2 regions of the Alteromonas sp. CyTr2 genome follow, and region 2 is predicted to be linked to the other one. Evidence: predicted binding sites of a transcription regulator. Region 2 holds the regulator's gene; the other holds the start of a gene.
What was found. The regulator MetJ, encoded in region 2, represses methionine synthesis genes. The targets are predictions, from matches to a motif close to TAGACGTCTAGACGTCTA.
Positions count from the first base shown of each region.

Region 1: the regulator MetJ is predicted to act here: its motif matches at 5,863-5,880, upstream of msrA (peptide-methionine (S)-S-oxide reductase MsrA).

Region 1 is NZ_CAMZMZ010000032.1:30,361-46,658, forward strand. Features, by position in the region: gene QME20_RS15245 (mechanosensitive ion channel domain-containing protein) at 1-352, shown strand, start outside; gene QME20_RS15250 (hypothetical protein) at 428-619, opposite strand; gene QME20_RS15255 (DUF2884 family protein) at 966-1,796, shown strand; gene QME20_RS15260 (NAD-dependent epimerase/dehydratase family protein) at 1,964-2,776, shown strand; gene QME20_RS15265 (sodium-dependent transporter) at 2,890-4,311, opposite strand; gene QME20_RS15270 (SDR family NAD(P)-dependent oxidoreductase) at 4,623-5,348, opposite strand; gene QME20_RS15275 (DUF393 domain-containing protein) at 5,338-5,733, opposite strand; gene msrA (peptide-methionine (S)-S-oxide reductase MsrA) at 5,958-6,503, shown strand; gene QME20_RS15285 (hypothetical protein) at 6,605-7,726, opposite strand; gene QME20_RS15290 (isoleucyl-tRNA synthetase) at 7,998-9,863, shown strand; gene fldB (flavodoxin FldB) at 9,881-10,417, shown strand; gene QME20_RS15300 (CLCA_X family protein) at 10,443-11,231, shown strand; gene QME20_RS15305 (biopolymer transporter ExbD) at 11,374-11,784, shown strand; gene QME20_RS15310 (collagen-binding domain-containing protein) at 11,966-13,378, shown strand; gene QME20_RS15315 (cellulose synthase subunit BcsC-related outer membrane protein) at 13,418-15,841, opposite strand; gene QME20_RS15320 (glycosyl hydrolase family 8) at 15,838-16,298, opposite strand, start outside.
Region 2 is NZ_CAMZMZ010000009.1:32,151-48,448, reverse strand. Features, by position in the region: gene QME20_RS07310 (RagB/SusD family nutrient uptake outer membrane protein) at 1-1,316, opposite strand, end outside; gene QME20_RS07305 (SusC/RagA family TonB-linked outer membrane protein) at 1,343-4,309, opposite strand; gene hslU (HslU--HslV peptidase ATPase subunit) at 4,648-5,976, opposite strand; gene hslV (ATP-dependent protease subunit HslV) at 6,059-6,583, opposite strand; gene QME20_RS07290 (DUF1294 domain-containing protein) at 6,887-7,435, shown strand; gene QME20_RS07285 (hypothetical protein) at 7,769-8,509, opposite strand; gene QME20_RS07280 (SPOR domain-containing protein) at 8,595-9,185, opposite strand; gene priA (primosomal protein N') at 9,317-11,506, opposite strand; gene rpmE (50S ribosomal protein L31) at 11,973-12,185, shown strand; gene QME20_RS07265 (hypothetical protein) at 12,391-12,708, opposite strand; gene QME20_RS07260 (malic enzyme-like NAD(P)-binding protein) at 13,388-14,623, shown strand; gene metJ (met regulon transcriptional regulator MetJ) at 14,787-15,119, opposite strand; gene metF (methylenetetrahydrofolate reductase) at 15,281-16,168, shown strand.

The DNA of each region.
Region 1 (16,298 bases), on a different contig from region 2:
CCTTACCAACATCGGCACTTTTAGAGCTTATTTAGAGGCATACTTGCGCAAGCACCCAGATATAAACCAAGAACTAACCCTAATGGTTAGGCAGCTACCGCCTAATGAGCTTGGTTTACCTTTAGAAATTTACTGCTTCAGTGCACAAAAGGAATGGGTGAGGTACGAAAAAGTACAGGCGGATATTTTCGACCACGTTATGGCTATGCTGGATTTGTTCGATTTACGCGCTTATCAACGTGATGGACATTTGTCGCTGCTTGCCCATCGCGAACAAAGCGCTTATAGAAACAGTCCCGAAAGCGACAATGCGCCTGAGGATGCTCTGGAGAAGAGCGAACCTAATCGATAAGGCAGTGATGAATAAAGACTTGTTCAAGACGAAAAAAAACCGGCTGAGATAGCCGGTTTTTTTAATGCTTATCGCTTAAGCCAATGCGTAGGCCATCAGTAAGCAAAGTACTAAACCAGTAACGCCAAAAAAACCGTACTCGATTTTTTCCTGCATACCTTCAGCACCTGCTTTAGCAGTCATAAAGCCCATAACGATGCTGCTTAGCCCTAGCGTAAAGGCAATTAGCGCAACACCAAACATAATTGCATTAATCCAATCAGCCATTGTGATAACCCCTTAAAAATATTGGCGGTATTATGCACCAATAAATAAGATTTAACCATGCTTGGATTGGCTTAAATGTACCGCTATTGGTATTAATTGATCTTAGTCAAAACTACTAATTAGTTGGTAATCTCACTAAATAGTGTATTTAGCAAAGCATAAAGAAATCATCAAATATCACTAACCATTTGAAAGATATAGACTTTAAATATTGGCAAGGCCATTGCTCTACCTTAGGTATAACAGCGAGTATCGTTAGCGTCTATCTGACAGTGACACTACAACGCATTGCAGTTTGCTTCGAGCACTTTCGTTAACGCGTCACACGTAAATTAAGGAATGAACAATGTCTAAGAAACTATTACTTTCAGTTGCCCTTACCAGTGCTTTAATGAGCGGCCACGCATTTGCGCATGACAGCAGCTTTCAAAACAACAGTTGTGACATGGAGCTTGATGGTCATATTCAATATTACCAAGGTGACCTAACGGTACAGATGGACAATGGCTCAGTGATGACGATTGACTCCCATCACAATATGACCATTAACGGTGAATCAGTATCGCTTGACAGCGAACAACAGCGCTGGGTAAGTGAATATTACAACAACATTGATATCGCCATCCCTATGACCTTGAATATCGCCAGTGAAGGGCTGCAAATTGCCAACGTGGCAGTGACTGAAGTATTTACTGAACTGTTAGGCGGCGATCAAATGGGTGACGATTTTCGTGAACTGTTCGACTCACTTGAAACCAAACTAAACACTTCATTCTATGATGACGCAGGGAATATTCGCGTTGATTCTACTAAATTCGATGAGCCAGGTTGGTTTGACGAAAGCTGGGAGCAAGAATTCGAAGCGCAAATTGAGTCTTTAATCAGTGAGTCTATGGGTAGAATACTTATTGCGGTAGGAACACAAATGTTGTGGGAAGGCGGTGATATGTCTGAGTTTGAGCAAAAGATGGAGCGCTGGGGTGAAGATTTAGAATATCGCTTAGAAAGCCAAGCGGCTGCGCTAGAAGAAAAAGGCGATGCATTGTGTAAGGTACTGAAGAAAGCAGATTATGCCGAAGGCAAAATGCAGGCATCCATATCGGGGCTAGATGACTTGAACCTGCTAGATATTGATCAAGGCAACCACCATGACCACAACGACGAAATGAAAATGTAGTTGGAGAATTTAGCGAACTAAACGCGCAGAGCGAAAAGACTTACAACGCTAACCACTCACCTTAGAAAACCGACTGTAACCCAGTCGGTTTTTCATTTTTTACAGTTAACGACAACCGCCCTCCAATTAATGTACTCTTAAGCCCTAAACAAAGGGGTATTTAATCGATGACTCAAAATGTAGTAATTAGTGGCTACGGCTGGTTAGCCAGCTATGTGGGCAACGCACTTTCAGGAAAGGTCAATATTGTTGGCACCACTCGAAGCCAACAGAAACGTCTCGCGTTAAAAGACCAAGGTATCACCGCAATTGAATATGCCCTGGGCGAAGATACATCAGCGCTTTGTAACCATTTGCCAAACGCTACCTTGTTGCTAAATATTCCCCCTGGCAGGAGAAACACAGATCTCGCGTCATACACCAACAATATGCTGCAGTTGATAGACGCAGCCATCAGCGTAAAGGTGGCGCATATCGTGTTTATCAGCACCACGTCGGTTTACGGCGATGCAACAAATGAGGTAGTGTCCGAAGTCAGCACTACACAGCCGCAAACAGCCTCGGCCAAAGCCCACGTGACTATTGAAGACTATTTATTGTCTAAACGAGGTCAGATTGATATCAGTATTGTTCGCCTAGCCGGTTTAGTAGGCCCAGACCGTCACCCCGCCCGCTCGTTAAGTGGAAAACAGTTAGATGCAGGAAATAAGCGAATAAACCTTGTACATGTGTACGACATTGTATCTGCGCTGACGACCATCATTTGTGGCATGCCGCTTAACGATGTTATTCACCTTTGCAGCTTGTCTCATCCTAAGCGCGGTATTTATTACGTGGATGCAGCGAAGGCGATGGATATTGATGCTCCTCGCTTTTCTGATACTGAAGCAGAACCTGCTGGCAAAGTGATTGACGCCGCACAAAGCTGGGCAAGGCTAAATATTACACCAGAGTATAGCGACCCCTATCGCATGTTTTAGGCTTTCACTTAGTGAAAATACATACTCTGACACAAACAAAAACGGCAAGCTTTAGGCTTGCCGTTTTTAAGTTGAGCTCACTGCTAGCTCACGTCATTTCTTATAAAACCTGACTATCCGAATAGGCTCAACCCGAAGTATTTTACCGCTACCGTGTTTACAAAAATCACGAGTAAAATAAGCGGAATAAAGGTTTTAAGCGAAATATCCACGTACTTTTCAAACCAGCTGCCTTTGTAACCACTGCTGCCCTCTTCCAAAGAAGCATTGAAGTTTGCACTCTTCCAACGATAAATAACAAACAAACAAATTAGCAAGCCGTTTAAAGGCAAAATCGTGTCGTAGAACACATCGTAAATGACATCAAATAGTGATTTATCTGCGCCAGCGTAGTGCATAAACGACGTAAGCATATCAACTTTACCGAATGACAACGCACTTAGGATGGCTAGCAAAATCATAATGCTTCCTAGCGACCCAAGCGCCCATTTACGGCTTACACCTTTTTCATCCATAAGCGCCGCAACAGGTACTTCAAAAATAGACACTAGCGACGTAATTGCCGCAAAGAACACTAGTAGGAAGAACAAGCTAGCGACAATCGATGCGCCCATATATCCAATCGAGTCTTGTAACGCTAGAAAGATACTAGGCAGGTAAGTAAAAATCATGCCCACTGACGATTCACTTAAATCATCAGGGTTAATGTCTGGGTTAAAAGAGAAGATGGCTGGAAGGATCATCAAACCCGCAGTGAACGCCACGGCCGTATCCGTTAACGCCACCAGCTTGGCTGCGCTCGGTACATCTGCACGCTTATCAATGTAGCTACCATAGGTTATAAGAATACCCATGCCCAACGATAGAGAGAAAAAGGCCTGCGATAGCGCACCATTCACCACTTCAGCAGTGATTTTTGAAAACTCAGGAACGATGTAGAACTCAACGCCAGCCATCGCATTTTCGCGAGTTAATACGAAGATAACGAGACCGATTAGCATCACGAAAAGCGCAGGCATGAGCAGCTTTGCCGCTTTTTCTATCCCTTCTTTTACACCGCCTTGAAGGATGAGGTAGACCACACCAACAACGGCCGCCATATATAAAAAGATGGCTTCTGAGTTAATAAACAGCCCAAAGGTTTCTGGGTTAGCTAACTTGTCTAGATTTCCGCTTACTGCTTCGAACAAATAGCCGAAAAGCCACACGGTAATAACCATGTAGAAAACGGCAATCATGAATGGCGTAGCAATAGCTAGCCACCCCGCGACTTTCCATTTCTTTTCATTACCGCTTATATCACTGTATGCACCAAGCGGGTCTTTTTTAGCATGGCGACCAACTGACATTTCCGCCAGCATTACCGGTAAACAAATGGCAAAAACGAAAATAGCGTACATTAAAAGAAATGCACCACCGCCATTTTTAGCTGCACCGACAGGAAACCCTACCAAATTACCTATGCCTACCGCAGAACCTGCAGCAGCCAAAATAAAACCTATGCGCGATCCGAACTGTTCTCTGGCCCCGCTCATATCCCTTCCTCTTGTTGAGTTATTGTTATAGCAGTTCGCCGTATCACGCCTTGTGATGCACAAAAACGTCGTGTGCTCACAATTTATGCTGGTTGTCGGTACTTACTATTCGTAAGAATCAAGCCTAGCGAACTGGTATTATTTATTATCAGGATGGCATTTATTGTTATGACTCACGTGTGGCGTCAACGCGTTGTATTGCTACCTCTATGGGCTTATCAATACGCTGCACCATTCCCAAAAATAGCATGGTAACAGCAGTGAAATAAAAAGTCTTGATGTTGGACTTGCTGAAATGATGTTAGACCGTATCACCAAGTTACCACTTCGCCATTCCAGTCGATAAAATGACAAGTTTGGTCTCGATTAAGCGCCGAAAGGTGATGAATAAGCTGTTTAGCGGTAAACTCAGGCGTGAACAGTTTCTTGGCAGCGACGTTCTTTTGAAAAGGCTTAGAAAGCCCCGTATCAACCGTCCCAGGGTGATAACAAACAAGCATCACGTCTTTCAATCTGCGCTTGTATTCTACCGACGCCGTTTTAACCAACATGTTGAGCGCCGCTTTCGACGCGCGGTAGCCGTACCACCCTCCAAGTCCATTATCTGAAATACTCCCTACTCTCGCGCTTAAGCAAACAAGGGTTGAACCTTCTTTACTCATGATATTCACTAAATACTTGAGCCACATTGCGGGAATAATGCTGTTAGTCGAAAAATAAGCCGCTAAGGCCTGCTCGCTGACATCTTCCAAACGTTTCTCAGGATGAATGCCATCGCTTTCGTTATGCAAAAAACCGGTTGTTATTACTACCGTAGTTAACACAACCTGCTGTTCAGCCAGCTGTTCAACAAATTCGCTTATGTGCCTATGGTCCTGTTCGGCCAGCTGATGATAGGTAACATCCCCAGAATGATTGGTGTCAGATATAGAGGCGCGACTAACCGCGAACACCCTAGCACCTTCACTGCTATATTGCTCAATAAGCGCAGACGCAATCCCCCCCGACGCGCCCACTATTAGGACGTTATTTTTCACTGGCTTCTCCTGGTATGCAGCGATCGCACTGGCGTTTTTTACCTGTTAACAGGTATGAAATGGTGTATCTATGTTTTGCGAATACATTGTAGAAAGCATCGGCTACATAACGAATAACAGGCCAGCGAAGCGGTGCATATAGCCAACCCATGCCCACGGATTTCCATGCTTCATGAGTGACATCAAGGCCAGTTATCAACGTCCCGTCTTCACGAAGTCCGTGAATTCTTGCATTGAGTGCATGCCAATCCATGGTTGGATAACGGTTCGAAAAATCGGGGGCCTGAATATCTACCAATGTTAATTTGTTGTGCTTGTCTCTTTTTCTTAAATGACGCATTTCAGCGATACACAACGGACAATACCCGTCATAAAAAATAATCACGACTGAATACCTCTGCCAAATTTTGAACACGTTTATACGCATTCTTACCAGTTGCAAACTGCTTGAAAGAAAGCAGCTAGCCTCACATGTTAAAACCTTTCACTCAGCTCGCACATTATTCTTATTTAATATTCGTTTATACGATAAAAAAACACGCTTGGATGACTTGTGTTGTGACCTACCCGCACCCACACTACAGACAAAGATTAAGAGAGGTTTTTACTATGGCAAATTTACAAGTCGCCACGTTGGCAGGCGGATGCTTTTGGTGTATCGAATCAGCGTTTAATAGCGTTGAAGGCGTGGAAAAAGCAATTTCTGGCTATGCTGGAGGCGAAAAGGCCGATCCAACCTATGAAGAGGTATGCAAAGGAAATACTGGCCATGCTGAAGTGGTACAAGTAACGTTTGATGCCGACAGCATTAGCTACCGAGAGATACTAGAGATTTTCTTTGCGCTGCATAACCCTACACAGCTTAACAGACAGGGCAATGATGTAGGCACACAGTATCGCAGCGCGGTTTTCTATCACGACGATACACAAAAAGCTGAAGCAGAAAAAATTATCGCAGAAATCACAGAAGAAGAGATTTGGCCCGATCCCGTAGTGACTGAAATAGTAGCAGTAAATAACTACTACGACGCCGAAGACTACCACCAAGATTACTTCAAAAATAATCCACAAAACCAATATTGCTCTATGGTGGTGGCACCTAAACTTGCGAAGTTCAAAAAAACCTTCGCTTCTCGACTTCGCAGCGACGCATAAATAAAACAGCGATATTAAGCGCGCTATCAATAGCGTTAGCCAACAATAAAAAGGGTTGCTTAAAAGCAACCCTTTTATTTTTCAATCTATTCGTTTTCTTATTATTCAAACCAAACGCTGTTAATTTCTAAAGGGAATAATAAAGGCGCTAAGTCTTCATAACGCTTCTTATGCGCTTCACACGTCGCGTTTTTAAGGTAGTTTTTCTCCCAAGGGTCGTTGATGATCCACAAGGTATTTTCAATGGTCACTAATCCTTCCATCGACGAATTATCCATTGTGTACTGTTCACAATTCTGGTCGCCGGCAACGTCGAAGGTAATAGGGATACGCTTTGTTGGCTTATTGCCACTCACATCAATTACCCACAGTTCATTGTCGTTTCTTGCTGCGCCAAACAAATAGGATGCCCCCGTTGAATGAGTATATGACGCCAGTCCATTGATAGGGTGATTGCCTGAAGTAAACGAAGGAAGTTGAAGGTTAGGCTCGCTCACTGTGGCAAAATCATTCGACGAGAAAAAGTCTTCATCGACAGCCAATGTAAAAATTCTTGGCTGTCCTGCTTTATCTTTCTCTAGCGCCAGATATAACGTGCCGTCTTCAGCCATCGTCAACCCTTCAATGCCGTCGTTAGGAAAATTACCTACTTCAAAATCGTTGGGAAACTGAAGAGGTCGCACATCCGACATTTCAACCGAGCCATTGTCTTTTCGCGTCAATTTTACCAACAACGTGGGGTAATCTGTTGACCCTGTTTCCTCGTATTTGGTTTCACAACGAGGGCTCAATGCGCCGGTGCGGGTAGCATCTTCGGTAACCGTATAAATTACGTTGGTGTCTCTGGGGTCTACGGCTAACGCTTCTAAATCAGGTTGCTCGCTTAAATAGCTATAAAAGCAGCTTCGGCGCACGGTATTGGAAAATGAAAAGCGTTCGCTCGATGCGCTCAGCGTTGCGGTATTCGGTGAAATGCTATGAAGTTTCAACTGTTGAGTGGTATCAGCGCTAGCATCTGCGATAGTGACAAGTTGACCGTCTAGCACCACTAACCCTGAGGTTTGAGGATCAAACATAACGTTGCCTTTTTCATCAAGGATCCATTTACCCACAGCGACTTCTGTTAAGTCTTGAGGTTCAGGAGTAATAACAACGTCTTTCGGCTCGCTACAGGCGCTTATCAGTAAAGTGGTTAGCACAGCACTGGTTAAATATTTTAGCATAGTGTGAAGTCCTCTCTCCGTTTATTAAGACGAGAGCAAAAGGTAAAACTGAAAAAATTGTAAGGGAGTATATCGAGCATACCGTTTATTCACAAAAAAGAGTAAGGTTATGCGATAGACATCAGGTTTGCTGAGTACATATATGATTTGGCAACGTTAAATAGTCGTGCTGTCATCATGTTTTCGATTAATGTGCAGCATATTTAGTTAACACGCTTACGTGTATTAATATTGACGAAAATTAAAGGAGAGCGTCATTTCTACGCAGCACTTGCCCCAAGTTATTGCAGGTCCGATAGTAAGAAAGGTGACATCTACAGAATGTCATATTTGGGTAGTAACCAGTAACGCCGATTCACCTACGCTAAATCTATCTGCAAATGAAGTCGTCGTCAGCGGCAATTGTCAACGCGAAACCATACGCGTAGGTAAGTACGCATTTATACACTTGCTCTCTTTCACTTCGTCAGAGCCCTTCGAAGATACTGCGCGGATAGGTTACTCGCTATCTTTTAGCGACGATGCTCAGCAGGCTTCATGGGAAAATGAACAACGCGGGCTTCTTTACGATGGGCAGTCTTCCTTATGTTTCCACTACACCGAGACTCCCGAGACCATATTGCACGGCTCATGCCGTAAGCCTCACTTTCACAGTGATGATGCCCTAGCACAAGTAGATGTACTCCATAAAAATGCGTTCAAAAAGCAAAATGATTTTCCCGATCTCCTGTTGATGACGGGCGATCAAATTTACGCTGATGATGTCGCAGGTCCTATGCTTAAAGCCATACACAGCGTGATTGACCGTTTAGGTCTTTATCATGAAGCACTGGAAGGGGCAGTAGTAACCAACACTAATGAACTTGCCACACATGAACATGGGTATTACGAACGAGAGCAGCTTCTGCCACAAATTGCGACCAATACGGTACTGTCTTCAATATTCTTTGGTGCTAAGAAAAAACCGGTATTCACATCAGTAAACGCGCAAAACCATTTGATTGGCAGTGCGGAGATCATCGCTATGTATTTACTGGTGTGGTCCGACACGCTTTGGGCTGATATCAATATAGATAAAGATGGGATCCCCCCAAAATACCACGCTATTTTCGACAAAGAACACGAATCGCTTAACGGCTTTGTAAAACAGCTACCGCAGGTACGTAGGGCCCTGGCACACATTCCTACCTATATGATCTTTGACGATCACGATGTTACCGACGATTGGAACTTAACCCGGGGCTGGGAACAAGAAGTCTATGGAAACCCTCTATCAAAACGCATGATCGGCAATGCGCTTATCGGCTACTTGCTTTGCCAAGGCTGGGGAAATGCACCAAAAAAAGTAGCGCCATTAATTGCTAAAGTACAAGAATCAATGGGAGAAAGCGGTTTAAACTCGCACGATGAAATCATTGATGAGCTGTTGGATTTTGATCAGTGGCATTACCGTTTAGATACCACACCACCTATTGAGGTTTTAGACACCCGCACGCAGCGTTGGCGCAGTGAATCTAATATGAATAAGCCCTCGGGGCTAATGGACTGGGAAGCACTGTGTGATTTTCAACATTCCATAATCGGCAAAGAATCTGTCATCGTTGTCTCTGCCGCTCCCATTTATGGCGTAAAGGTTATCGAAGCCATTCAAAAGGTGTTTACGTTTTTTGGCAAGGCGCTTACTGTTGATGCTGAGAACTGGATGGCCCACAAAGGCACCGCGAACGTTATATTAAACATATTCAGGCATTACAAAACGCCCCCCGATTTCATCATTCTATCTGGCGATGTGCACTATTCCTTTGTATACGATGTACGCCTGCGCTTTAGGCGCAACAGCCCTCACATCACCCAGTTCACCTGCAGTGGATTAAAAAACGCCTTTCCGGATGGATTGATCAAATGGCTAGATAGATTAAACCGCGTGCTTTATCGCTCTAAATCGCCTCTAAACCTTTTCACAAGACGTCGAAATATGTCAGTAAAAGCGAGAGAGCCAAGTTTGGGCTATGGCGAATTATTCAACGGTTGCGCCATTGGTGTATTAAAAATTTCACAGAAAAACACCGATGTTCAGTGCAAAGCTTTGTTGAGCAACGGTAAAGAGGTAGAATTCCCAGCTTCTAAAGACGATTAGTTCAAAAGAGGTATCTAATGAGTGATAGCGCACTGTCCATCGGATTATTTTACGGCTCAACAACCTGCTATACCGAAATGGCAGCAGAAAAAATCCAAGCGCAGCTCAATAGCCTTTTCGACGAAGATATTGTTGACCTTCACAACATTAAAGACGTTAACCTAACGCGCACGGCCGAATACGACATTATCATTTTTGGTATTTCAACGTGGGACTTTGGCGAGCTCCAGGAAGATTGGGAGTCTCATTGGGAAGAAGTGCACGGTTTGGATTTATCAGGGAAAACCATCGCCTTATTCGGACTTGGCGACCAACTTGGTTACGGTGAATGGTTTCAAGATGCATTAGGCATGCTTCACGATGCAATATTGCCATCAGGCTGTAAGATCGTGGGTTATTGGCCAAACGAAGGCTACGAATTTACCGCCTCAAAAGCGTTAACCGAAGACAAAACTCAGTTTGTTGGCCTGTCTCTTGACGATGAAAACCAATACGACAAAACAGACGCGCGCATCGAAGCATGGTGCGAACAGTTATTGGTCTCGATGGCTTAACGCCTATAAATTTCGGATGTCAGTGTTGGAAAGTAAAGGCCGTATTCATCAGCAGTTTTATCGCAACGGCCCAAGCCACAGGGACGGCGCTGATGTTTCATTTCAAGATATTCGCAAACTGTTTAATTTCGCTACGATCACTGTGGGTAGATGGGTAACAGCAGAAGAACAACAGATCGCTGCCAACCTCTTTTTCGATGCGCTTTACGATCTGGTCGCGATCTTAAATATCAATGAACAGGTGTTATCGTTAAACGGATCCCTGTCACTGGCTTTTGGCAGTGGCGGTCAAAAACACAGTAGTGCCCACTACAACAGTGCGAAGAGACAGCTTGCGCTAGCAAAAAATGCAGGAGCGGGAGCGCTAGCCCACGAATGGTTTCACGCTTTCGATCATTATATTGCGCCGCGCATGTTCGACGGTATTGCCGCCGGCAGCTTTGCTACACAGGCCTGGCTCGACAATGCCCCGATGAATCCTCATCCGTTGAATCAAAAATTGAGCGATTGTTTCTCGCTATTGTTCCTAAATGATCAAAAAAGACCAAATGAGTACTTTGTGCGATCCGTAGAAGCTGATCGCGCGTTAAAAATGTATTATTATGCTATGCCTCTGGAGATGGCTGCCCGCGCATTTGAAGCCTGTATTCAAGATCACGAGATCAAAAACGCATTTTTGGTGCAGGGGACAAAAAAATCAACGGAAGCTAGACTTGGCATTTATCCTCATGGTAACTTGCGTACATCACTCAATCAGGCATTGATGTTGTATTTTTACCAATTAGGTGTCGCTATTTCACATAAACAAACCTAGTTTGTTGTTTTATTACTGTGAAACTGAGTATTTTTTCAACAACAAGTGTTAATGAGCACGCTGTTTTTGTACAAAACCCTGTATATTTTTGTAACAAGCAGTATACTAAAGCGCTCGAACGTAACAGAAGAAAGAAGACGAGATGAAAAGAAAGAAGCATACCTCGGCTGAAGACGAGGCTCAGATTGATATGACCCCCATGTTGGACATCGTGTTCATCATGTTGATTTTCTTCATCGTAACGACCTCGTTCGTGAAAGAGAAAGGTTTGGACGTAAACCGTCCTGAAGATAATCAAGCGAAAAACGATAAGCCTTCAAAAGCGCTTTCTATCCGTATTGATGCTGATGGCACAATTATGATGGGCGGCCGCGAAGTTGATATTCGTCGTGTGGTTGCAAACGCGCAAACATACCTAGCGGAAAACAACACGGATTCAGCTGCTATCCAGGCTCACGAAGACAGTGAGCACGGTACTGTGGTAGAAGTTATGAACCAAGTTAAAATTGCAGGTATTGATAAAGTATCTGTTTTGGTTAAAAAGAGCAGCTAAAACGCCTTTCTGACCACGCAAAATAAAGAAAGCCACCTTCGGGTGGCTTTTTTCGTATAAGACCTTATACCAAAGTATCTCTTGTGCTATCGCATGAATTTTGTTCAGATCGTACCATTCGGTGTGTCTGGAAAATCCATGTTGAAACTCGGTTCCAGACTCTGATGTCACTGGAGCCATTATGCACAAAAAAATACTCTACACTGCTGTACTTGCAGCGGTTATGTCAGCACCACAAGTGTCTGCCGCCAAAATTGAATTGAGTGAAGCGTTTGAATACAACGCATTCATCTTCGATAGCTTTACTGGCCAATCTTCCGATGTTGAAGGAAGACTAGCTGTCGGTGGCGAAATGAACGTAACCGATTTCAATGTTGGCTTACTGTTATCGCCAGATATGTCTGAGTCTGCTCTTGCCGTAGGCGGTAACCTTCATTTCACGCGCGGTGATGTTCACGGTGGTTCAACTACCGTGTCAGGTATGGTGTTTGGATCTGAACTCACATTCGATAAAGCGGTTAACGCTCAGCAGACTGTAAATCTCATTAATTCTACGGTGAAGTCTGGCGGTATCTCATCCAAAGGTGATGTCAAACTAGGTAACTCAAATGTTGTATCAGGTGATGTGCACGCCAATACTGTGAAACTTGGTGGGCCTAATAGTGTTTACGACAGTGTGAGCAACCCTGCTTTATATGGCTCCCAAGTTGAAAACGGAAACGTATTTGCTGAGTCTAGCGTTGAACTTGATAGCAGCGAAGTTAACGGTACCGTAACGCTTAACGACGTTAACAATTACACCGCTATCAATGGTTCGACAGCAACATCTGTTGAACAGGGCAGCGTGAGTAAGGCTAACGTTAACAATATCGACTTTAATGCTATTGCTGCCGAAGTAACAGCGCAGTCTCAGGAGTTTGCGTCAATGTCGGTGAATGGCACAACAACATTGTCGTGCACTGACGCTAACGATTCGGATCAAGCGGTTGCTTGTACCGACGCTAGCAAGGATGTATTAAATACCATTACCTTCTCTGGCTCTGATGATATCAATATCTACAATATTGACGCTAGTTGGTTCAGCGCTGCTGATAAAGGCATTGTTTACGATTTCTCAACCACCAGCTACAACATCATCAATGTCTACGGTGAATCAGTTGAGTTATTTAACACTGGCTTCTTTAATACGGCCTTTACGCAGGAAAATGAATATTTCAGAGAAAATGGCCAGTACAGAGACAATGACAACAATGTAGGTCAGCGTCATGATGGCCTTTATACCAACAACATCTTGTTTAACTTTGTTGATGCTGATTTTCTTACACTACATAGTGTGGGTGTTAAAGGTAGTGTACTGGCGCCATATGCAGAGCTAAGTTTCTACAATGGCCATGTAGACGGTAATGTCATTGCTAATAGTTTGGTCACTCCGTTGGTGCAACTGATTAATGACGACGGCGAAACCTACAATGCGCCGACAGGCCAAGTAAATAACTATCAGTTCGGCGCTATCAACGTAAGTGAACCTGCATCAATCGCCCTTTTATTTGGCGCTGGATGTTTCATGCTAGCTAGACGTAGAAAAGCGAATTAACGCTTTAAAAAGAGAGTGAATCTTCAGGCAAAAGCGGCTTTATAGTGCAAAGCCGCTTAATCTTGGCGAAGACAGCAAAAGCTCATCGCTTGTTACACCAGCACCTCGCCCTTCTCGCCACCTTATCTGAATACCCGCTTCAAATGCTTGGTACTCAACCGCAAATGCTTTTCCTATATACCCAGCCACAATCCAGTTGTGATTGATTCGATACTGACCTTCAGCCATAAAATTTCCGCTTAAACCCGTATCTGAGCTTTCACCAAGGGTCGCGTTCTCGTCTGCCGTAGGAAATGCACCTCCAATCGGAAAGCGCAGATCATCGTCTTGTTCAACACGTGAAAGCGCAAGTGAACTTCGAAGTTTAACTTGCCAGTTTAGCGCCTCAAGCGTTAACAGCTCTGAATAGCCCCCGATGCTGACAAACTGACTGGGGCTAAAGTAGCCACCATTGCCGACCGTAAAGCCGCTTAAATTTTTATCGTAGCTTGTATAGCTCAAGAATGGCCCTACGCGCCAATAATCAAGCATGGGAGATATCATGGTAGCAATATCGTAACTCACATCACCCCGTAGAGAGAGTGCGCTATTATCGTCAACCTGCTCGCCTTCTAAGCGACTAACCTGAGCAGTACCTGCAACAGACCAGTTGTCGGCCACTGCATGCGCTACTAACCCTCTTATGCCACTTTCTATCACGTAGCCCCAAGGTTTCGCGTGATCAGCATTGAAGGTTCCGGTTTGGCTTAATAAGCTGTCTTCTTTTGCCTTTCTAAATAAGGTTGCAGCTACCGTTGTACTGGTAAGAAATTTGGTTGCAGATATCTGCCCCGTTACTTTAGCGCCAACGGGTTGATCGAACATGGCATATTCAAGGTTTGCATAAAAATTGAAATCAGGTGCCTGATAATGCGCTTCGGCGCGAAGCGCCTTATCTTCGAAGCCGCTTATTCCCGAAAATGCTCCACTCAATTGGTTGTTACCAAACCAGTCGCCAACTTGAGGGCGACCGCTGTAGAATTGCTTATAGTCGAGTGATACTTGCCACAGCCAGTTTTCATAACCGCTGCCAATACCAATATATTGCGACAGAACATCGAAATTACCGAGCCCCTCACTTCCGCTTCGACTGCGAGTATTAATACCGTAGACTGCACTTAGGCCATCTTTAGTTTGTGCTGTAACTTCCCGCGCATCCCGATTTTGATAGGCTAGCCAAAACTGTTTTCTGGGCCAGGCGTTACGTGTGGTGCGTTCTTGCAATATGCTTTTTACCGCACTGTATCTCAGCGACAATCGGTTCAGTGTGGCTTCGTCGTCTTGATTAATTGTAACCAATTCATTGGCAATTACCGCATCGGTTGGCGTCTTCGCGAGCACTCGCTCGAACGCCGCGGTGGCGGTTGTGGTGTCTTGTATCTCTTTAGCAGCCCACCCAATTAGTGCTTGCTCATCTACACTTAACGGTCTCAAACGGGCGAGTGCTTCGCCTGACTCAATACTTTGCTTGTAGCGCCGTGTATCGTAAAACTGAGCCTGTCGGCTAGCCAGACCATCAGCACAGCGTCGAATGAAAACCTCAGTATTGACACTACATGCTAGGTCGAACGCGCTTTGCTTGGCCGTGTCGCTGCTTTGCGCGCTAAGTGACAAATACCTGCCTTCATTACCGTTCACCAAACTAAATAGCGCGTCGGCAAAGTCGTAATTTTTCAAGTCGTATTGTTGCCATGCCGCGCCCTGCAGCACTTCTTTCACGTAGCCGCTGTTATCAGATTTGAGAAATTGCTCCAGCGTTGTCGTATCACGCAAAGACAATGCCTGCTGTAGCTTAATACCAGTGACACTGTTAAGGCCTTGTTGAGCGGATTGTTTATCGATATCACGAACTGCCGATTGTTGGGCCTGAGAGAACTGCTGCGTTGCCATTTCTAACATGCCTTTATCAATGGCGGTCCACCCCATAAGCAAGTAAAAATCAGTTCGCTTAATTTGATTGCTCAATGCAATAAGCGTTTCTACTTTTTGCTTCGACGTATTTGCTCTGGCTTTCGGCGTTAACTGAGCAAATTGTTCGAGCGGGAGGGCTTTAGAAGCGGGCTTATCTGGCTGCTTTTTTAAAGCCTGAAGCGATTCTCTTGGCGCTGAAACTACAGGCTTGATAGTACCTTTTAAGCGGCCGTTTATTCTGTTTAGTTCGGTTTCGACTTCTTGTGGCACCTGCCACGTAGGGTAACGAGCTTTTAAGCGCGTAAACTCTTCATTGGCTTGCTGAATCTGTCGCTCATTAATATGGTACCAAAGCCCTGTTAAATCCGGCTGATCTTGTTGTGCAGGTAATATACCCAGATCTTTTTCTTTGTACGTTGTTTTAGCTTGTCCGTATGCCTGCACCGACACAAGTGACGTGGCCAAAGCGCCTAGTGCCAGATACAAAGAGGTGCGAGTAAACCGAGTTTTCACGATGCGTTATCCAAAACTGCTAGCATAGAAAGCAGCGTTAAACTTGCCGAGTAATAATCCATGTTTCGATTTATCTCAGGCCACTCTGGCCTTTGCTTTTCTTCTGATTTCATCAAGCTGTTTACCGCAATCTGCACTGAACGCATTCCCTTAGACATTTCGTACTCAGCTGTTTCCTCGTTTAACAGGTTGATGGTAGCTGGCGTAGGCGTTATCGCCCACCATGCATAGTAGGGAGAAAGTAGCTTCTCAGTTAACCTAGCGTTTTGGCGAAAACGTGGGGACCATGCAAGCTGAAGCGGTATACGGATCGCATTAAAACCAAACTCAGGCGATATCACATTATCTAAACTTAACGCACCAATCTTACTGTTATCGGACTCAGTACTATTAGGGGTGAAACGCACCCAATCACTGGGCAATTGGTAGGTAGAAAACTGCATATTCGACAGCAAGA
Region 2 (16,298 bases):
AGCAATACATCGGCATAGCGCACTAATACGGTATTGAGAGAGAATATTGGGAAAGGACCGTTTTCACCCCGGCAGTCACACTCAGGGTGTTCTAAGTCTTTCATTCCCGTGTAATTGCCATAGATACCTGGTGCCCGTGCCCAGCTGTCGCCGCCATGAATAAGGTCAGGGTCGTACTTAAATGGCTTGCCTTCCATCGCCACTGTATGGTCGAGCCGAGGGTCAACATGGTCATTATTTACGTTATACTCACTGTCATTGAATGTGTTGAAGCGGGGCAAACCCGAGTTATCGGTCTTAAACGCGTTAACAAAGTTTTCTGTTGGAACGTGAAAACCACAGCAACCAAAACCGCCTGACATCGGCGCATTCAACGCGCTAGACCAAGAACCTCTTCCGTCAGGACTGCCATCATTCAATGAACGCTGAATGGCAAATACAGACTCCTTTCCATTCTCAAATTCGATAAGAAAATTCTCTGCATAATCGTCGTAAAGACCGTACTGTCCACTGGCTTCAATACTATCTACCAAGCTGACTACTTCTTCGAGTTTCTGCTGATTGATATTCACCACGTTGTGCAGTTCGTCTTGCTCATACGCCTGATACAAAAGGGTTTTCGCTAAATAGGCTTTGGCTGATAGTGCGGACGCCCGGCCGACATCCTGCTGAACATCTGGCAAGGTGTTCGCGGCAAAACGAAAATCTGCTGCGATGTTGTCCCATAACTGCTGGTCTGTGAGATCGCGGTTAGTCGTCGCTAGTACTTCCTCTTGAGTCATCGTTTCATCAATCCAAGGAATATGCTTGTGATGGATTTTCAAATCAAAATAAAAGATAGCTCTTAAAAAACGTAACTCTGCTGCTTTTTCATCAGCGCCTGGTAATTCACCAGAAGGCGTCTCAGCGATAACCTTAAGTGCCGTGTTAGCTCTTGAAATACCGGTATAGTTGCGTGTCCATTTCTTATTGTTGAGATCGATCAAATCAGGTGGGAATGACTCCATATCCGGCACTAACGGCTCGTACATTGAAAGTGCGTGGTATGCAAAGATATCCGAAGGACCGTTTCCACCTTTGTGCGCATCACCAGCGCGCAGGTTGCCTGTCGGCCACAGATAATTAGGTGCTGTGTAGTGGTCATTGCCAAGATAGGAGTACGTGGCGATAACCAAAGCATCTATATTCTCAGTCGTTGCTACCTGATCTTCTGTGAGCACTGCTTGTGGTTCACTGTCCAATTCATCGCTTCCGCCGCAAGATACGACTGAAAGCGCAATCAAGCTTGTTGTCAAAAGTTTGCTTATATAGTTCATGTGTCTTTATCCATTATCCTGTTAGCTTAAAAAGAGAATTCCAGCCCGATAGTGACGCGGCGGGGTACAGGAAAAACTTCATTAGGAGTTTCAGGATCTTCACTCAAAGTGCCATCAGGCGTGATAGTCAAAAGATTCTGAGCCTGCAAATAAATGCGTGCATCGTTAAGGCCTAAGCGTTCGATGAAATCTAATGTAGGGGTGTAACCCACGCTGATATTGCGAAGTTTCAGGTAAGTGCCCTCTTCCCAGAAAAAGCTAGACTGACGGCCCTCCCCATTGTTATCGATCAGGGTAAGCGCAGGGACATCGCTGTCTGTATTTTGAGGAGTCCAGGCATCAAGCGTTCGTGCACCATAATTTGAGCCAATGTTTAAAGAAGTGAAATCGGTGAATAGTCGCCAGTTATTCCTTATCTGTCCTCCTTTGATCCCTTGCCAGAACATGTTGAAGTCCCAGTCTCTATATTTGAACGTGAAGTTCATTCCATAGATAAAATCTGGATCCGTGTCTGCAAAGAAGTCTTGGTCGTTCTCATCAATAACGCCATTTCCATCTAGGTCTAGCCAACGGATTCGACCCGGTGCTGCGCCCGATTGTGTAGCATGTTCATTCACCTCATCTTGATTTTGGAATATACCGTCTGCAACATACCCATATACTGAATTAATTGAACGCCCCAAGATTGTTTTATCTTGTCCATTTCCCCCAAAGGAATTAACAACATCTTCAGGCAAGGCTGTAACGGTGTTTTCAGCCGAAGATATATTGAAGTTGATATCTACAAGCAACTCGTCTTCCAGCAAGCCCGTATCTATCCACTTTTCATATCCAAGCACCAATTCAACACCGGCATTTTCAATGGTGCCGCCATTGACCCACTTTTGCGCCCCTTCGCCAAGCGTTGCAATTGGTTGAGTGAGAGTAAGAATGTCGCGGGTTTCTTTTTTGAACCAATCAAAGCTTCCATAAACCGTTCTCTCAAACAATTCGAAGTCTAAGCCGAAGTTAACCTGCGTTGATGTTTCCCATTTCAGATCAGGGTTGCCAGTTTGCGCACGAACAAAGCCCGAAGGCAACGTACCACCATTTGCGCCAGTAATGTCGTATGCTGTGCCCTCATCTTGCTGGTTTGTGAAAAGTGACTGGGTCGCATAACGGGGTATATAAGTTGTTACCGTCGCATCAGTAGGAATTTCCTGATTACCCGTTTCCCCCCAGCTTCCCCTGAACTTTAAGGTGTCGATAAAATCAATATCGAAAAAGTCTTCGTTGCTAACAACCCAGCCCAATGACGCTGCTGGAAAATTGCCGTATTCATTAGCATCACCAAATCTCGACGACCCATCTCGACGAATCGTAAATGAGGACAAGTAACGGTTATCATAGTTATAGTCCACTCGTGCAAACTGGGAATCTAGGGACCAATTGTCTCCTTCGCCTTCTACCCTTACATCCGACGTAGCCTGCGACAGATAAGCGAAAGAACGGTCATCCGAAGCGAAGCCTGACCCAATGCCTCGGGATAGTTCACGCTCATAATTAATTTGCTCAACCCCGGCTAAGAAATTGAACTTGTGCAGGTCATCAAGTACGAGTTTGTAAGTGGCTGTAGCGCCCGTAATGATGCTTTGATTCCAGTTGTCTTCAACCGTTAATCTGTCTGCGCCACTGAGTGAGCCAGCGGTAAACGCACGAGTGAAATTTCTAAAATAAAACTGACTGTAATCAACCCCTACATTTCCTCTAAGCGTTAAGTTTTCAATCGGTGTGTACTCAACAAAAAAGTTCGCCATGAGTTTATTGTAGGTATGGCCGTTATCACGATTTTGCTCGATTATTCGAACCGGATTGTCTCTGTCAGTAATTCCAGGTACCGGCCCACCCCAGCCTCCTACATCGTTGTAAACCGGAACGATTGACTGCTGCTCAATTGATAGTCCTAAAATCTGACCCGCTAGGTCGTTGATAAGGTTAGCTTGTTGATCAGTGATCAAAAATGTCTGACCGACTTTTAATTTATCTTCAACAACGACATGTTCAGAATTGACTCTGAAAGCTAATCGCTCGAACTTGGAACCATCTACGATACCCTCGGCCTCAAAATAGCCCAGCGATGTATAGAACTTGGAAACGTCATTGCCGCCTGCCACCGAGAAATTCGCATCCGAGACTTTAGAGGTTCTTGTAACTTCATCAAACCATCTAGTATCGGCGGGGCGTTGAACACCTTCTGGATCAGTAAAGGTAGGAAGAATGACCGAATATAATTCTGGATTTTGAAAATTTTGATTCCAGTCAAATGTATAAAGCGGGCTTGCTGAATTAGGGTTTGACCCGTCATTGACTGCCGCCCGCCACACTACGGCACCACGCTCTAACGTGTTGAGTGGCTGTAGGTCATAGTCATATTCTTCAATACTCTGGTTGTATCGGAAGCTAAAGTCTAGGCCATCGTGACCTTTCTTTGTGGTCACAACAATTACACCGTTTCCAGAGCGAGCCCCATAAATACTTGCGGCGGCCGCATCACGTAACACCTGTACATCGGCAATATCGTTGCTATTAATTTCGTGTAGGCCAGACTTTGTTGGAATTCCATCGATAATGTAAAGCGGGTCATTGTTGCCAAGAGGTCCTAGTCCCTGACCGCGGATCCTCACGGTTGCTGTCGAACTTGGATTACCTGTGGTGGTGATTTGTAAACCAGGTACTCTTCCTTGAAGATTTTGCATAATGTTGCCGGCAGGCAAATCAATCACGTCTTCGATGTCTACTGTAGCTATTGCTCCAGTCAAATCTTTCTTCTCGACGGCGCTGTAACCGTAAGAAATCTCTATTACTTCTACTTCCTCTGGCAATTCCGAATCATCAGATCCAGACCCAGCCTCTTGAGCTTGTAACGACGTTGCCATTAGCATCAGTAAAAGTGGAGTAGGCTTTATGGCCTTCCTTAGCTGACGTGTTAATGGATGCAATGTGTAATTTTTCATATCGCGCCTTGATTGTTGAAGTGCTGTAATTTCAAATAAACAACGTTGTCTTTTTAGTTTATACTATTTATGTAAAGTCTGATCAACAAAAATTTAACAAGAGGTTTTACACGCTACGTCGTTTTTAATTGAGGCTTTTAGAAGTTGGTATGCCGAAAAATTTTGCAGGAGGGCAACGTTAAAATGTTATATAGCAATATTAAGACAAGATTTTTGAATGAAAAATAAAAAGCCCAGAGCATATCTCTGGGCTTAAATACTCTATTTTCAAAAGCTCACTGGGACATGTTATACCCGATAAGCTTTTTAGCTGAGCTGTTCGCTATCTCAAAACTGCATTATAAAATAAAGCGCGACAGATCTTCGTTATCTACCAAGGTTTCTAGGTGGCTGTTAACGTAATCAGCATCAATCACGAATGACTCACCGCTCTTTTCAGAGGCGTCAAACGAGATGTCTTCCATAAGGCGCTCTAGCACGGTGTGCAAACGGCGGGCACCAATGTTTTCAGTGCGCTCATTCACCTGCCATGCCGCTTCGGCTATACGCTGAATACCAGAATCGTCGAAACTAATATCCACGCCTTCTGTCTTCATTAGCGCAATGTACTGGTGCGTTAATGACGCATTCGGCTCGGTAAGAATGCGCTTGAAGTCACCGACTTTAAGGGCAGATAGCTCAACGCGAATTGGAAGACGACCCTGAAGCTCTGGAATAAGGTCAGACGGCTTGCTCATTTGAAATGCGCCCGAAGCGATAAACAAGATATGGTCAGTTTTAACCATGCCGTGTTTTGTCGATACCGTTGAACCTTCCACCAGTGGAAGCAGGTCACGTTGAACACCTTCGCGAGATACATCTGCCGACGAGTTGCCTTCTCGCTTACAAATTTTGTCAATTTCGTCGATAAACACAATACCGTGCTGTTCTACCGACTCAATGGCTTTCTCCTTCAAATCTTCTTGATTAACAAGGCGTGCCGCCTCTTCTTCAATTAGTAGTTTGAACGCTTCTTTAATTTTCAGCTTCTTCTTTTTCTTTTGCGAACCCGACAAGTTCTGGAACATGCCTTGAAGCTGATTGGTCATTTCTTCCATACCTGGAGGCGCCATAATTTCTACGCCCACCTGCGGAAGTGCCACATCAATTTCAATTTCTTTGTCGTCTAAGTCGCCCTGACGAAGCTTTTTACGAAATGCTTGGCGCGTACCGCGATCTTCAACGTTTTCCTTATTACCCCATGCATCTTCTGGTGGAGGCAGCAAAACGTCTAAAATGCGCTCTTCCGCAGCTTCTTCTGCGCGGAATTTCACCTTTTTCATTTCATTTTCTTTCGTCATCTTCACCGCAATATCAGCAAGATCACGAATGATGGTCTCAACTTCTTTACCTACGTAGCCCACTTCAGTGAACTTAGTAGCTTCAACTTTAATGAACGGCGCGTTAGCAAGTTTTGCTAAACGGCGGGCTATTTCAGTTTTACCCACACCCGTAGGGCCAATCATCAAAATATTTTTTGGCGTAACTTCTTGGCGCAGCTCAGGTTCAAGCTGCATACGACGCCAGCGATTTCGAAGTGCAATAGATACAGCGCGCTTGGCATCTTGTTGACCAATAATATGTCGGTCTAACTCGTGAACAATTTCTCTTGGTGTCATTTCAGACATGAATAAACCCTTTTCTAACAGCGCTTGCTGTACTCAAATTCATACGAGCGACAGCAAGCCGATAACAGCACTCAGCTATTACTTAGTAATCTAGTACATCAACCGTTTGGCTATGGTTAGTGAATACGCAAATATCACCCGCTATGGTCAACGCTTTTTCGGCAATTTCTTTTGCGCTTAGCTCTGTATTTTCAAGTAGTGCAGTAGCTGCGGCTTGCGCGTAGTTACCACCAGAGCCAATCGCGATAAGATCTTGTTCTGGCTGCACCACATCACCGTTACCGGTAATAATAAACGATGCGGTTTCGTCTGCTACGGCAAGCAATGCCTCTAGTTTGCGAAGCGCCCTGTCAGTCCGCCAATCTTTGGCGAGCTCTACTGCCGCTTTGGTCAAATGGCCTTGGTGGGCTTCAAGCTTTGCTTCAAAGCGCTCAAACAGCGTAAATGCGTCGGCCGTGCCACCAGCAAAGCCCGCTAAAATCTTGTCGTGGTATAAACGGCGCACTTTGCGCGCATTACCTTTCATTACGGTATTGCCCAGTGATACCTGTCCGTCACCGGCCATTACCACTTGATTCCCACGTCGTACAGATACAATCGTTGTCACGTTAATTCCCCGTTTGGCTGGGCGCTGCTGCGTTTTTCGTCTAGCAAAGGCAGCAGCGTTCAAATTCAATAACAAATAAGTGGGGGAAGGCTTTTTAATTTCAAGGGTAATACAAAAGAATGTGCGCTCTGAGCTGCCTACTATATGGGCTTAGCGTGTTCGCTAGTGTATTGAATACACCATTTATTGAGTGCATACTCTCGCCAACACACTCTATGGCCAAGTGAAATAATGCCTAGGTGATAGAGCACAGATAAAGTAGCAACAATGAAGACGCTACATAATGGTTTTAAAGGAGTGGTAGTGAAGTATCAGGGAAGAATTCAACAGTGGGACGATGCTAAAGGTTATGGTTTTGTAGAGCCTAACGGTGGAGGCACGCGCGCGTTTACTCATATCAAAGCGTTTAAACAACGCTCTAGGCGCCCGGTTAATGGCGACATTATTGTTTATGAAGTTGAGCAGGATAGAAATGGTAATCACCGCGCCTGCAACATCAGCTTACTCAAGGATCACAAAGCAAAACGTTTACGCGCCAATAAGCCAACCTCGCAAAGAAAACGTAATGTTATCGTACTGAGTATTTTCTCCGGTGCACTTGCGTTATTTACATTGTCAGGTCGGCTACCGTTTATAGTACCTATCGTTTATGGCGCGGTAAGTTTGCTTACCATACTGTTTTACGGCATAGACAAATCGGCTGCAAAAAAGGAAAAACGGCGAGTTTCAGAGGCAAAACTGCATATATTAAGCTTATTGGGAGGTTGGCCTGGCGCATTGCTAGTCCAACAGATGTCAATACCAATCCGCATAGATAATTGCCCACTCAGAAGGCGCTGGCAAGTTTCCTAGCAAAGCGTGGGAATGCAGGAATGGCTGTTCCCTTTCAAATTCCCAGAATGAAGCTAGGAAGCTTGCCAGACCTTCCCGAAGGGCGAGTTTAAAATGTCCGTACTCTTTGTTGTGTCACCTTGATGTAGAACCACTATACCTGCGGTAACACGCCGCGATTACGAACATTTTAACTCTCGCTGAGTGGGTAATGATCTATGCGGACTGGTATGAGCATAAGCGTAGTAAATCGTCATTTATGAGGGTTTATTGGGTAACGGTTTTGGTTAATCTCATTTTGCTTGGGCTAATTGCATTTGAAGTGATTAGTACGCAGGCATTCATGGTTGAAATTTAGCGAAATCGATACCCTTCAATGTCAAAACCAAAACCACTTTCGGAGCCCTTAACATACACCCATCCTTTATTTGGTAAGCGTTTGTGCTCACTTTGATTTAAGCATAATCGCCCATCTGACAAGGTACCGCTCTCTTTTAACAACAGTGAGTGTCGACAGTGTTTAGAGCCGCTGCCTTTTTCATAAGCAAATTTCAGTTCCGTTTCTTGTTTTCCGGACGCCAAGTGAAGCGTGTAGGGCAATGCCCTATCAATAAAATTCCAAGTAAAAATAAGCCCCAAAAACGGCATGGTGAAAATTGTTACTTTTCCACGCCAATCTTTCATCACAAATTGCGCTTGTCGTTTATCGATGGAAATAGACAGGTAATAAAAGGCACAATAAACAAAAGTAAATAAAACAATGGCCCATGTTGAATTATTTAGCCATGCGTTAATCACGATAAAGTTGGTGAATGCCGATACAATCAAAGCGCCAATAAGTACTAAAAAAGCGCCGTTACTGATACGTGTTATTGGATGAAGCTCAGACCACTTAGGTCGAGTAAAATGCTCATCTTGATGGGCGCTATCCGTATCATTCTCAGGTGGCAGCGTTGCCCGCTTAGCAGCGAGCTCATTTTTTGCTGCCTGATAGCGTTCTGGAAAGGCCTGCTTATCAATATTTTCCAGAACGTCCTCAAGCTCTTCTATGCTATAAGCGGCGTAATTTGGTTGCTCGGTGATGGCAATACTCATTGATACTTCCTTGTAAACGCATCCTTTCTCTACGCGCTATTTCAGCGCCATATGCACCGCATTAAGTGTTACCTACAATAAACTGCTACAAATTCCAGTACCAAATTTGGCATGTCGCAATGTTCACTTTACGCAGACTGTGCTTGGCTTTTTCTGCATCACGCTTAGACTCGTAAGGGCCCAGAATAACGCGGAACCAATCGCCGTTGCTGCCAGTGCTGTGTCTGATAAGCGCCTCTAAACCTTGGAATGCAATTTTGGCTTTCATCTCTTCAGCCTGCGCGCGGGTTCTAAACGAGGCGCACTGCATTAAATAGCGTTTGTCAGATTTTTCTTGCTCTTTGACCTCAACTTCTACTTCATATCCTGGAAGGGTCTTAATGTACTCCCATTCTTCTTCAGGAAGCTCAGGTAACGTCTCTTCTGTAGGAGCCACAGGTCGTGAAGCTTGTGTATCCACGTCGTCTTCTACATTGTCTTTTATTGACCACAAAAATGCACCAAAGCCAATCACCAATGCGAATACGCCAACAAGGCGCACAATAGGAAGTTTTCCAGAAACCGGGGCGTTAGATTGCGCATTTGATTGCGCACTTCTGGCTGTTTTTCTACCTTTACCAGCCGGCTTCTTTTTTTGAGGAGAGCGTCCACGAGAGACATAATCGCGTTGAGCCATAGTCGGCAATATTCCTACTTGTTATCGTTGTTTGTATGCGTAAGAAAACGTCATATACCAAATCTTTATGAAGCAGCAGCTTTCCTGCACTTCAATCCTGCGGAAATTTTAACGTATTGCTACCCAACAAGCTAACTGAAATCGGTAGGATCAATATCTATCGACCACCTTACCTTCATTGCCTGTGGCAACGCCTGTAAAAATGGCAGCGCCAAACGCAGCGCATTGTGAAGCGGCGCACGCTTTTCATGACTGCATACCAGCATAAACCGAAACCTGCCTTGCCGCTTTTCAATCAAACAAGGAAACGGGCCATTTAACGCAATAGCATGCTGCTGGTGAAATACTTGCTTGCTGTCTTGTAAAAAGCGATAGGCCAAACTGCTGTCGGTCGCTTCTGCGCGAATGACAAACTGGCTAATAAAAGGGGGAAGCCCTGCCGCTTTTCGCTCCATTAAAGCGTGTCTGGCGAAATGCCCATAGCCGTTATGTACTAAATCTTGTAGCAAAGGATGGTGGGGATTGTGAGTTTGCAGCCACATTTCACCGGGTTTACTAGCGCGCCCTGCTCTTCCTGCAAGCTGAGTTACAAGCTGAGCGAGCTTTTCTGGTGCTCTAAAATCGGCACTAAAAAGTGCGCCATCACAATCTAGCACCGCCACTAAGGTTACATGCGGGAAATGATGACCTTTTGATAGTATTTGGGTACCTACCAGCAGCTGGTACTCTTGGCGGTTTATTGCTTCTAGCGTCTGGTGCAGTTTGTCTTTGCCCCGCACGGTATCGCTGTCTATTCGTACCTGCTTAACACCGGGAAATAAGCTTGCAAGACCTTGCTCGACTTGCTCGGTGCCCGTACCCGCCGTAACTAATTCATTGTGATGGCACGCTTCGCAGTTTGATGGCATTGAGCGCATGCCGCCGCAGTGATGACACTGCAAACGGTTCTGCGCTTTATGCACCGTATACGGGCGGTCACAACGCTTACACATGACGGTTTCGCCGCAGTGATGGCAAAGCAGCGCTGGCGCATAGCCTCTGCGATTCACAAACACCAATACCTGATTTCCCGCGTTGATATGCTGGCGCATTATCGTTAGCAAGCCTTGCGAAATACCGTAGTGAATGGGTTGGTCACGCGCGTCCAACACATGCTGATGCGTGCTTTTCGCCCCTCCCGCTCGCTTAGTTAACTGCAAATGGGCATAGCGACCGCTTAGCGCATTATTAAGTGTTTCGAGTGCGGGCGTGGCGCTGCCTAATAAAAGAGGAATATTGTGCTGCTTAGCCCGCATAGCTGCCAAGTCACGGGCGTGGTAGCGAAGTCCATCTTGTTGTTTAAAAGACTCGTCGTGCTCTTCATCCACAATCAGCATGCCGGGGTTGTGCAGCGGGGTGAAAATAGCCGAGCGAGTACCGATGATTATCCCGAGTTCACCTGCTTTTGCTCGCTGCCATACCTGTAGCCGTTCTTTATCAGAAAGCTGAGAGTGTAAAACGCCCACTGCAATACCAAAGCGCTTTTCAAAGCGTGACACCGTTTGCGGCGTAAGCCCAATTTCTGGCACAAGTATAAGCACTTGTTTTCCGTCGCGCAGTAAGGGTTCGATGGCTTGAAGGTACACTTCCGTTTTACCGCTACCGGTAACCCCTTCAAGCAAACTTACAGCGAAATTGCCCTGCTGACGATTAAGTGCGGCAATGGCAACCGACTGCTCAGTATCTGGAATTGGCTTTTCAGACACCGATAACGAGGCAAGCCAACTGCCTGACTTAAATTCAGGCGCGACTTCTTCAATGCTTATCAATGACTTTTCGACAAGTGCTTTGACCGCAGGTGCGCCATACTGCTTGCGCGCTTGGGACGCTAATAAGGCACCACCGGCCATTGCAGTAAAACAGGCTTGTTGTTTAGGCGCCCGCGATAACGTGTCTGCAGTCGTTTGCTTACCTTCTTCGGTAAGCATTAACATGTCTTGGGGTGTTGGCGCTGCTGACTCGCCTTTGCGTAATAAGACAGGCAGCATGGCGTGTAGCACTTCACCCGGCGCATGATGATAGTACTGCCACAGCCATTGGGCCATTTTCAGCAGCACCCCATCTATAATAGGGCTATCGTCCAGTACCGACTCAATAGCTTTTAGCTTATTGGAGTTTTCAATGTCGCTTTCAGTTTTGTGTAGGGTTTCAGCAACTACGCCCACAAGTTTGCGCGGACCGAAAGGCACAACCACTCTTACACCCGCACTTAGCGCGTTTCCGTGGGTATACGTGAAAAGTTGGCGCAGTGGCACTGGCACGGCAACTTGGATAAAGGCCATTGCGAAGGTTCTACCTTATTTGACGATTGTTACAGCGCGTAATGCGCTTACTAAGCTTCTTATGTTGAAACTAATTATACTGAGGCTTCTTGCAGACCTATACGTTACAGCAATTTACGCTGCTAACAGCTAGCTACACATTTTGCTATTAGCGCATGATTTTGCTACTAGAGCTATGGCCTAGCCTTGAAACACAAATATTTAAACATACTTTACAGGTAAGCATAAAAGGAATGTTTTTTGTTTGGCCTTTTTATACGGCTACCTTTTTATACGGCTGCCTTGTCTAGCTCTCTTGTTTAGCATTTGGCCAAAAACCGCTTGATCAAGGCCCTGCCATCCTTTATTATGCGCCGCTCTTTTGCGATAGGCTGTTCTTTGAACGACTTATCATTTGAATTAAGTAACGTATGGTGTGCGACTTCGGGTTGTATAGCGATACGGCCTTATTATGTGAGGTAACCCAATGAAACAAGATATCCACCCAAAATACGAAGCAATCACAGCAACTTGCTCATGTGGTAACGTAATGAACATTCGCTCTACGCTTGGTAAAGACATCAACCTAGACGTATGTTCTTCGTGTCACCCATTCTACACTGGTAAGCAACGTAACGTTGACACTGGTGGTCGTGTTGATCGCTTCAAGAAGCGTTTCGGTGCATTAGGCAAAAAGTAAGCCTGATATCGAGTTCGAAAAAAGCGCCTTTATGGCGCTTTTTTATTGCTTAAAATTCACGCTTCACACAAACAAGGTGTGCCAAACAGCGCTTTACCGCCGTTATCCTACGTCAGGCCAGTACCTAGCCAGTGTAACAAGCCCTGCAACTCGCCTTTCTGAAAACGTTTTTAGCTTAATTTGCAACATTCAGCGTAACCTGAACTCAGTGAAGGTTTTTAACATTAGATAAATGCCTATCCCAATTGCCGCCACTCACTTTCTTACACTCTTCTTCGCTATCAAAATAAATACCAACGGGTGCTGACTTAATTGACGCTAAAGCAATATTCACTTGGTTTATGAAGTCTATATCCCAACCATTAGTTAACGCCCGCTGCTTCTCCTGCTCAGTATTAAACACGGCAATCACTTGCGGCGCTCTCCAATGCCCTACGTGAGTTAGCCAAACAAATCCATTATTGGTAGATTTTACGCTTTCGCACACATCGGTTAGCACGGTTATTAGTTTTCTTTCTGTCATATCCTCGCCTTCAGCGCGAATTTTGAGTGGGCTTTCACAGGATTTTATCAGAAATATTGGATGGAGAATTAACGAGGTGTCTCCCTGCGTTCTATTTTCCTGATTTGGGTTTCTGTCCAATGCATTTATGAGAACGTAGATCCCTTTGATAGCTTTGTTTTCATCCTCCACACAATAGACCTACGGAATGCTATGGCAAGTCAAAATAAATAGCATGAATGGCAATTATAGCCCCATTTTACTGGTCTAATTAGTATGCCTAACCTACATTGGTATATGAGAATTCTGATCAGATATGTACACAGTGATAGGCTGTGTTAGAGTTGCGATCGGCACTTTGATAGTGAGCATTAATTCTGTGAATAATGCATTACTTTCAAGACTTGTGGCGCTTTTGGGTACATAAACCTGAGGCTTGTATCCATTAAGGTATGTGAACAAAATCAGTAAAGGTTAACGCCTAGTCTGCTTTTCCACATGCCACCTTGGGGCCTATTGATGATTGCTGTAAAACAAAGATCAACAAGCCCTAGTGCTAACAACTATTTATAATCACTTTTGTCATTACTTGGTTGTAACGCGCTTACGTTTATCTACCTATAACTATAACGACAATAAAATAGCTACAGAGCGTGAACGAAAACACCGATGAACCCTACATCTAAGGATACCTTTTTACATGTCAGATTTTAGACAACGCGCACTCGACTATCACGCCAAACCCACACCTGGAAAAATCCGCGTAGAGTTATCTAAGCCAGCAGACAGCGTCGATGACCTTGCTCTTGCCTACAGCCCAGGCGTTGCCGAGCCGGTCAGAGAAATTGCTGAAGATGCAGATAACGCCTATAAGTACACGGGTAAAGGAAACCTGGTTGCCGTTATCAGTAACGGAACCGCAATTTTAGGGTTGGGTAACCTAGGCCCACTGGCATCGAAACCTGTTATGGAAGGTAAAGCCCTTCTGTTTAAACGCTTTGCTGGCCTGGATGCCATTGACATTGAAGTGAAGCATCGTACAACCGAAGAGTTCATTAATACAGTAGCGAATATCGCTGACACATTTGGCGGCATTAACTTAGAAGACATTAAAGCGCCTGAATGCTTTGAGATTGAACAAGAGCTAATTAAGCGCTGTAAAATTCCGGTATTTCATGATGATCAGCACGGTACCGCTATTGTAACTGCAGCGGGCATGCTTAATGCTCTGGAAATTCAGGGTAAAAGCATAGAGAGCGCTAAAATTGTGTGTATGGGTGCCGGTGCAGCAGCGGTCGCTTGTATGGAACTGCTTATAAAGTGTGGTGCCCAGCGTGAGCGTATTTATATGCTAGACAGAAAAGGCGTTATCCATACTCGTCGCGAAGACTTAACTGAGCACAAAAAGCTATTTGCTAACAATACTGACAAGCGTACGCTTGAAGATGTAATGGAAGGTGCGGATATTTTTGTTGGTGTGTCTGGACCGGATGTTTTACCACCAGAAACACTGGCCTTGATGGCTGAAAACCCAATTGTATTTGCATGCTCTAACCCAGATCCTGAGATAAAACCTGAACTTGCTCACGAAGTACGTAAAGATCTTATCATGGCTACCGGACGCTCGGACTACCCTAACCAGGTTAACAACGTACTGTGTTTCCCGTTTATTTTCCGTGGAGCACTAGATGTTCGTGCAACGGCCATTAACGATGAAATGAAAGTAGCGGCAGTAGAAGCCCTTCGTGCTATCACGAAAGAGCCTGTACCAGAAGAAGTACTAGCTGCCAGTAAGAGTACTAGTCTGACATTTGGTAAGGAGTACATTATTCCTAAACCTATGGACCCGCGTTTATGCGAGCGTATTGCTACCGCCGTATCTAAGGCTGCGATTGAATCTGGCGTTGCACGCGTGCCTGAAAGCCCAGAAGAATAAAATTCTGGCGCATAAGGCAAAAAAATGGAGGGGCTAGTGCTCAACCTTTATTTGCTAAAAAGTGCGCTTCGAGAATACAAGTACATAAAAAACGGCGCCGTGTTGTAGGTTACCAACTAGCAATAACTTACAACAAAGCGCCGTTTCTCTTTAATACCAAATATCAGTCGTCTTCCGACACATCGTTTTCGAAGCTTGGATCAATGCCCATTTCTTCCATAATGCGTCTTGCTTCAGCCGGTACGCGATTGGGATTGTCTTTGCGCAGGTCATCATCGTTAGGCAATGGTTGACCGGTAAACGCATGCAAAAATGCTTCGCACAACAGTTCTGAATTAGTGGCGTGACGCAGATTATTGATTTGGCGGCGAGTACGCTCATCAGTAAGCGCCTTAAGCACATTAATAGGTATAGAGACAGTGACTTTCTTTACCTGTTCGCTCTTCTTGCCATGCTCTGCGTAGGGGTGAATATATTTACCGTTCCATTCTGCCATTGTACTAACTCGGTCTACTCTTTTTTATGTTATGAAGAGAAATTCTAAACAAGTTCACGAAAAGGTCAATTGAGCAGTGTAAACCTCTTGACGTCTAGACATATATTCTTTAATTTAGACGTCTAAACGTCTATAAGAATACATTTTTGAGAGAAAAAGCCATGGTTTCTTACGCACAAGGTATCGATGCATTAAACCAGTCCCTGTCGGAACTGCGTGATATTGATGTATCTTTTGAATTCTTTCCGCCTAAAACGGAAGCCATGGAACAGACCCTGTGGAAGTCAGTTGAACGTCTCGCGCCACTAAAGCCAAGCTACATGTCGGTAACCTACGGCGCGAATAGCGGTGAGCGTGACAGAACCCACGACGTTGTAAAACGCATTCAGCAGCAAACCGGTGTAGCAGCTGTTCCTCACTTGACCTGTGTTGATGCTAGCCGAGATGAACTTAAACAAATTGCTAAAGACTACTGGGATTCAGGCATTCGCCGTATTGTTGCGCTTCGTGGCGATTTACCGCCAGGAGTAGAAAAGACAGAGATGTATGCCTCTGATCTTGTTGCCTTGCTAAAAGACGTTGCCGATTTTGATATTTCTGTTGCTGCCTATCCAGAGAAGCACCCTGAAGCACCAAATGCGCAGTTTGATTTACTAAACCTTAAGCGCAAAGCAGAAGCAGGTGCCACAGAAGCGATAACCCAGTTCTTTTTCGATACGAGTGTGTACCTTCGATTTAGAGACCGTGCAGCCGCAGCGGGTGTCGACTTAGATATCGTTCCGGGTATTTTGCCGGTAACCAACTACCAAACACTGGTGAAATTTGCGGGGTTCACAAATGTTCATGTGCCGGGATGGTTGCACAAGATGTTTGACGGCCTTGATGCCGACGACCAAGCTACCCGTAATCTTATAGGCGCTAACATTGCTATGGACCAAGTTAAAGTACTCGCTAAAGAAGGGGTAAAACACTTCCATTTCTATACTTTGAACCGTAGTGAATTGAGCTACGCCATCTGCCACATGCTCGGCGTGCGTTCAGGCGCTTAATAAATAACGACAATCAGGACCGTGCTTACGTTGTTTAATGAAGTACTCCACAAAAGGCGCAGTCAATGCGCCTTTGTTGTATAAAGCCTGCATTAAACTTTGCCACCAAGGCCGCCCGCAGTTACCATCT